Regions from separate parts of the Corynebacterium mayonis genome, predicted to be linked through region 2. Evidence: riboswitches for the same ligand, from Rfam matches in the RefSeq annotation. Region 2 holds a riboswitch; the other holds the start of a gene.
The links. A riboswitch is a leader RNA that binds a small molecule or an ion and turns the genes downstream of it on or off. The one in region 2 is predicted to bind thiamine pyrophosphate.
Positions count from the first base shown of each region.

Region 1: it holds a riboswitch for thiamine pyrophosphate, as region 2 does, so the genes downstream of both, thiC (phosphomethylpyrimidine synthase ThiC) here and VLL26_RS02115 (ECF transporter S component) in region 2, are expected to answer to the same signal.

Region 1 is NZ_CP141643.1:152,101-155,506, reverse strand. It holds gene VLL26_RS00740 (S1 family peptidase) at 1-163, opposite strand, end outside; gene VLL26_RS00735 (DUF418 domain-containing protein) at 351-1,592, shown strand; TPP riboswitch at 1,598-1,711, shown strand; gene thiC (phosphomethylpyrimidine synthase ThiC) at 1,711-3,406, shown strand, end outside.
Region 2 is NZ_CP141643.1:439,531-442,936, forward strand. It holds gene VLL26_RS02110 (ABC transporter ATP-binding protein) at 1-1,077, shown strand, start outside; TPP riboswitch at 1,384-1,490, shown strand; gene VLL26_RS02115 (ECF transporter S component) at 1,482-2,117, shown strand; one part of gene VLL26_RS02120 (IS3 family transposase) at 2,098-3,011, opposite strand; one part of gene VLL26_RS02120 (IS3 family transposase) at 3,011-3,338, opposite strand.

The DNA.
Region 1 (3,406 bases), 290 kb from region 2:
CCGCGGCGGTGTTTTGGTTTAGCACCTCGGGGATGGACTGCGGGAAATTGTGCTGCACTCCACCGGGCAGCATTTGTGCGTTTGCAAGGGGAAGTCCCATCGCAACGGTGCAGGCAGTAGCAACAATGACGCCCAAACGGCGCAGGTATTTTGTGGTGGTCACGCTTCCCCTTCGAGTTTTCAGCAGGCTCAACAAGCAACTTTTAACACTTTGCCACCATTGCCCGGTATTTTCTTGCATTTCTTCACCTAGCGCCCCCGCGTGTCTCCCCCGCGTGTCTTTCCCGCGTGTCTTTCCGCACCAAGAATTGTTGCCACAGCGCCCGCTTCGTGTTGTTAGTGTGATGAGGGTGAATACCACTTCGGGACAGCGCCCCCGTCTCATCGTCGCCGACCTCGCCCGCGGCCTCGCGCTGCTTGGCATCGCCACCGCAAATGCAACACAGGCCTGGATGTTCGACTCAAACTCAGCCCCCGGTTGGTCACTGGGAGGCATCGACACCGGCAGCGCAATCGACTCAGCTACCGCAGTCTTCGCGGCGCTGTTCGTCCACGTCCGCGGACTGCCCATGTTTTCCACCTTGCTGGGATTCGGCTTCGGTATTGTCGCCGCCAACCTCCACAGCAAAAACTATCCCGCCGCCAAAGCCCGGAAGGTCCTCGCCCGGCGCTACGGCTTCTTAGCCCTATTCGGGCTCGTACATGCCTTGGTGTTTTTCTACGGCGACATCATGACCACCTACGGCTTCCTCGGGGTAGCCATGGCACTGATGCTGACGCAAAAAACCAAAACCCTGCGCATCATCGCCTACAGCGCGCTCGCCCTTTCCGCAACCTTTATGGTTTTAAACGCCGTTGTCCTCTACTTGCTCTTTGACCCCTCCGACCTGCCCTGGGCAACACCCACAGAGGAACTCGCTACACCGGCTCTCTACCTGGCGGAAAACGCCCGCGCTGCGCAAAGTGCCTTACTCAACCTCCCCATAGCACTGTTTTCCCTCGGTGGGCTAGTGCTGTTGGGCTACGTGTGGGCCCGGGAAGGGGTTTTGGTGGACGTCGACAAGCACCGCCGCACCCTGGTGACGTGGACGGTCATCGCCGCCGTCGCCATTGCTGCCAGCGGCATCCCTCTCGCGCTCGCCGCGCTGCAAATCATCGACCCCGCCTTTGAGTTGCCCTTCTACGTGAGCAACACCGGCGTCGGCCTGTTGACTGGGCCCGGCATCCTCGCCGCCCTCGCCCTCGCCAGCGCCCCGCTACAGCGCCGCATTAACGCCGGACAGCCGGCACCTGCCTGGACCTACCCCTTCCTTGCCCTAGGCAAGCGCTCCATGAGCGGCTACCTTATGCAGTCCGTCCTGTTTATCCTGTTGTGCATGCCGTTTACCTTAGGCATCGGCGTTACCGCCACGATCACTGAGCGCACCGCTGTAGCCGTCGTTGTTTGGTTGATTACCCTCATCCTCGCTTCCGTCCTCGAAGCGGCCGGCCGTCAGGGCCCCTTCGAGCAGCTTCACCGCCGTTTGTCCTACGGGCCCACGAAGCGCCTGGAGCCTTATGTCAGCGCACCGCACAACAAAGCGTTAACCTAAGGGGCACGTCCGAACACGGGAGCCCCACAGCAAGGGGCTGAGACTGCGCTGATGCTTGCGCGGGCACCGTCTGAACCTGTCTGGTTAGTACCAGCGAAGGAAGTTGAAGGAGACTGCCTTGGATATCTATGCGTCTGAAATTCACCCCAAGCACCGCTACGATCCACTGCGAGCCCACGGCCTCGAAGTTCCAGAAACAGCGATCGACCTGGATGATTCACCCACGGGAGCGAACAAGCCACTGAAAATTTACCGCACGCGCGGGCCCTACGCGCAGCCGGAGGAGGGCCTGCCCAACCTGCGAGGTGAGTGGATCGTTGGCCGCGGCGACGTCGAGGAGTATCAAGGCCGCAAACACAGTTTGCTTGACGACGGCCCCCGCGCCGCCAAGCGCGGCGCCCCCAGCGAAAAATGGCGCGGCACTACCCGCGCTCCCCTGCGTGCCCGCCCCGGCACGCGCGTTACCCAAATGCACTACGCCCGCAACGGTGTCGTGACCCGGGAGATGGAGTTTGTGGCCCTTCGCGAGCACTGCGATGTGGAGAAAGTCCGCGAAGCCCTCGCCTCCGGCCGCGCTATTATCCCGAACAACGTCAACCATCCTGAGAGCGAGCCGATGATCATCGGCAATCAGTTTCTCACCAAAATCAACGCCAACATTGGCAACTCGGCGGTGACCTCGTCGATCCGTGAGGAAGTGGACAAACTGCGCTGGGCCACCCGGTGGGGCGCCGATACAGTCATGGATCTGTCCACCGGTAACGACATTCACACCACCCGTGAGTGGATCCTGCGTAACTCGCCGGTTCCCATCGGCACCGTACCTATCTACCAGGCGCTGGAGAAAGTCAATGGTGTGGCCGAGGAATTAACCTGGGAGATTTTCCGCGACACGGTCATCGAGCAGGCCGAGCAGGGAGTCGACTACATGACGGTCCACGCCGGTGTGCGCCTGCCTTTCGTGCCGCTGACTTCTCAACGTGTCACCGGCATCGTCTCCCGCGGCGGCTCCATCATGGCCGGCTGGTGCCTGGCGCACCACAAGGAGTCCTTCCTTTACGAAAACTTCGATGAGCTATGTGAGATCTTCGCCGCCTATGATGTCGCCTTCTCACTGGGCGACGGCCTGCGCCCCGGATCCATCGCCGACGCCAACGACACCGCCCAATTTGCTGAGCTTAAAACCATTGGTGAACTGTGCAAGCGTGCCTGGGACTACGACGTCCAAGTCATGATTGAGGGCCCAGGGCATGTGCCTTTGGACAAGATCCAGCTAAACAACGACAAGGAAAACGAGTGGTGCGGCGGCGCCCCCTTCTACACGCTCGGCCCTTTAGTTACTGACATCGCTCCCGGCTACGACCACATCACCTCCGCCATCGGCGCGGCCAACATCGCCGCCGGGGGCACCGCCATGCTGTGTTATGTCACCCCGAAGGAACACCTCGGTTTGCCTAACAAGGACGACGTGAAAACCGGCGTGATTACCTACAAACTCGCTGCGCACGCCGCCGACGTGGCGAAGGGCCACCCGGGCGCCCAACAGTGGGATGACGCGATGAGCAAGGCCCGCTTCGAGTTCCGCTGGCACGACCAGTTTGCCTTGTCGCTTGACCCGGACACCGCGCAGGCTTACCACGACGAGACGCTGCCAGCCGAGCCAGCCAAAACAGCGCACTTTTGTTCCATGTGCGGGCCGAAGTTTTGCTCTATGCGCATCAGCCAGGACATCCGTGACGAGTTCGGCGACCACCTTGACCAAGCGCTCGCCGAAGACCAGTCGGACCTCGTCGCCGCTTTGGGAATCCCTGCTG
Region 2 (3,406 bases):
GAGCTCGGTACCGCGTTGTTGTTTATCACCCACGACCTGGGCCTGGCGGCTGAACGTGCCGACTTTTTGGTGGTCATGCACCGCGGCCGCATCGTGGAGAAGGGCCCCAGCCTGAAAATCCTGCGCAACCCGCAGCACCCCTACACGAAGCGTTTGGTCAAAGCTGCTCCCTCATTGGCTTCTGCACGCATCCAGTCCGCCAAGGAGCAGGGCATCGAGTCCAGCGAGCGGCTGGTGGGCGAGCACCACAGCGATGAGGTTGTGGTGCGCGTGGAGAACTTGGTCAAGGAGTTCGACATCCGTGGTCAACGTGGCAGCCAAAAGAAGCTGCGCGCGGTTGACGACGTCTCCTTTGACCTTCGCCGGGGCTCCACCCTCGCCTTGGTGGGCGAGTCGGGTTCGGGAAAGTCCACCGTTGCCAACATGGTTCTCTCCCTCCTTGAGCCAACTAGCGGCAAGGTCATGTTCGAGGGGCGCAACGTGGCGGAGTTAAAAGGCCGTGAGCTTTTTAACATGCGCCGCAAGATGCAGGTTGTTTTTCAAAACCCTTATGGTTCTCTCGACCCGATGTACTCGATCTACCGCTGTATTGAGGAACCGCTGACCTTACATAAGGTTGGCAACCGTAAGGAGCGCGAGGCCCGAGTGGCGCAACTTCTCGACATGGTGCAGATGCCGCGCTCTGCGATGCGCCGCTACCCCAATGAGCTGTCGGGTGGGCAGCGTCAGCGCATCGCGATCGCGCGCGCGATGGCTTTGCACCCAGAAGTCATCGTCCTCGACGAAGCTGTTTCCGCCCTCGATGTGCTGGTGCAAAACCAGATCCTCAACCTTCTGACGCAGCTCCAGGAGGAGCTCAAACTGTCCTATTTGTTCATCACCCACGATTTGGCGGTGGTGCGCCAAACCGCCGACGATATTGTGGTGATGCGCCAGGGCCAGGCGGTAGAGTCGGGCACAGCCGACGACATTTTCGACAACCCGCAGCACGAGTACACGCAGAACCTCATTAACTCGGTTCCCGGCTTGAACATTGAGTTAGGCACGGGCGAGGAGCTCGGCATCGAACTTCGCTAAGAGGTGCGCAAGGAAGGCGCATGGTCAGTTGGCCTCCGGCGCCTTCTTTTGTGCTTCAAAAAGTGGCGGGTATGAGTCGCCCCTTGGGTAAAACCCCAAGTGTTAAAAAATGGGGCATACCGAACATGACATGACGGTGGGTGGGCAACCACCACATATTGAGTTGTTGTTAAACTCCCCGCCGCACTTCGCGGCTGGGAAGGAAAACTCCTGCACTTTAGCTACTTTGGTGCAGACCATGAAAAAGGCCAGCGGGGTGAAGCTGGAGGTTAGGCGAAAAAGAGTTGTTGCTAAACTGCCTAATCGTCTCATGAACACGGGTGCTCCACAGTAGAGCTGAGATGCCGCTTGCGGCGAACCGTTGAACCTGATCCGGGTAATGCCGGCGCTTAGGAAGGATACACATGACCAACGCAACACCGACCCGCACTTCGCAGTGGAGGGTTATTGACATTGTCACCGCGGCTGTTCTCGGTGTCGCCGTCGGATTGATCTTTTGGGGGTGGAACACCATAGGCTACGCCGGGTTCAGCGCCCTTGATGCGCTCACCCCGGGCTTTGGTGGCCTATTCGCCGGCATTTGGTTCCTCGGTGGCCCGTTGGGTGCGCTTATTATCCGCAAGCCGGGCGCCGCCATCTTCGTCGAGGTTATCGCCGCCAGCGTCTCCACACTGATCGGCAGCCAGTGGGGCATTGAGACGTTGTATTCCGGTTTGGCTCAGGGGCTGGGAGCAGAAATCGTCTTTATGCTTTTTGTCTACTCGCGTTTCACCCCCGTGGTCGCCGCCCTCTCCGGCGTCGGCTCTGCACTAGGTGCGTTCATTGTGGAGCTGTTTACCGCCGAAAACCTGGCAAAGACTCTGGAGTATAACCTCATCTACTTGGGGTGCATGTCAATTTCCGGCATTGTGCTTGCCGGCCTGCTCAGCTACTGGCTGGTCAAGGCTTTGGCCCAAACTGGTGCCTTGGACCGTTTCGCGGCGGGGCGGGGTCTGAACCCCGGAAAGTGGACACGGAGTTTTAATCAGATGCGGTTTTGAGTATAGCTGTTTCGGAAGATTCAAAGGCGTTCGGCGAACGATAGCCGCACCTCGAGTGCAGGCGTTTGGTGTTGTAGCGACTGCACCATTGGAACACGTCCCGGCGACACACCAGCTGACTGGCGAAAACAGGTGCATCTTGAAGGACTTCCCGTTTCAACGTGGCGTTGAACGACTCCGCCAGAGAATTATCCGCGCTGGTACCAATTGCTCCCATCGATTGGGTAACACCGAGACGTTCACATAGTCTTCGGTACCGATCAGAGGTGTATACACTGCCATGATCGGAGTGGAAAATCGCTCCGTCAAGCCCGCCACGGATCCCGTAAGCCATCATCAAAGCCTCTTCAACTAACTCCGTACGCATGTGGACGGCGATCGCGAAACCGGTCAACTGCCGCGAGTAGCAGTCGATGACCGTCGCCAGGTACATATTCGACCCATCTGCAATCGGGAGGTAGGTGATATCGCCGACGTAGACCGTGTTTGGTTTCTCCGCGGTGAAACGGCGTGCGAGCAGATCCGGAAACGTCGGAGCGCGTTTCGCAGACACCGTGGTCTTTACGCGGCGTTTCTTGGTGTAGCCGAACAATTCCATCTGGCGCATCAGCCTGGCGGTGCGCTTGTGATTGAGGCGATCATCGCTGGTCGGATCCGAGTTGATGGCCGCTGTGATGCGTTTCGCCCCGTAACAGCCGTTCTCAGCTGTGAACACGGCCTTGATCCTCGCTCCCAGCGCCGCGTCAGCGACGAGGCGTCGCCGGCGGGCAGGAGCAGCAGATTTCCACTTGTAGTAGGAGGACCGGTTGATCTTCAGGACCTCACATAACCGCTTGACCTCGTAGAAGTCTCGGTGGTCATCAACGAACTGAAAGCGGTTCACCAGTTCGTCTCTTCCGCGAAATATTTGGCCGCCTTGCGCAGGATCTCTCGTTCTTCCCGTAGCGTGGCGTTTTCGCGTTCCAGCATGCGGATGCGTTCGGCATCGGAGAGTCCTTGAGCAGGAGTACGTTCGCTGTTGGCTGCGGCGATCGGGCTGGCGACTTTTTCACCGTTGGCGTTGGTTTTGGTGCCGGTGCCGAAGGCGTCGAGCCAGGTGCGCAGGGAGTTGCGGTTGACCCCGAGATCGGAGGCGATCGCGTTGATCGTGGCTCCAGGGGTCGACTCGTACAACGTCACTGCGTCACGCTTAAACTGCTCGGTGTAGGTCTTGCGTGGCATGGTGGAAAGGTACCTCACTTCCCCAGCGAAATGCTGGTTTCAGCGTGTCCACCACCAAGGGGTCAGGT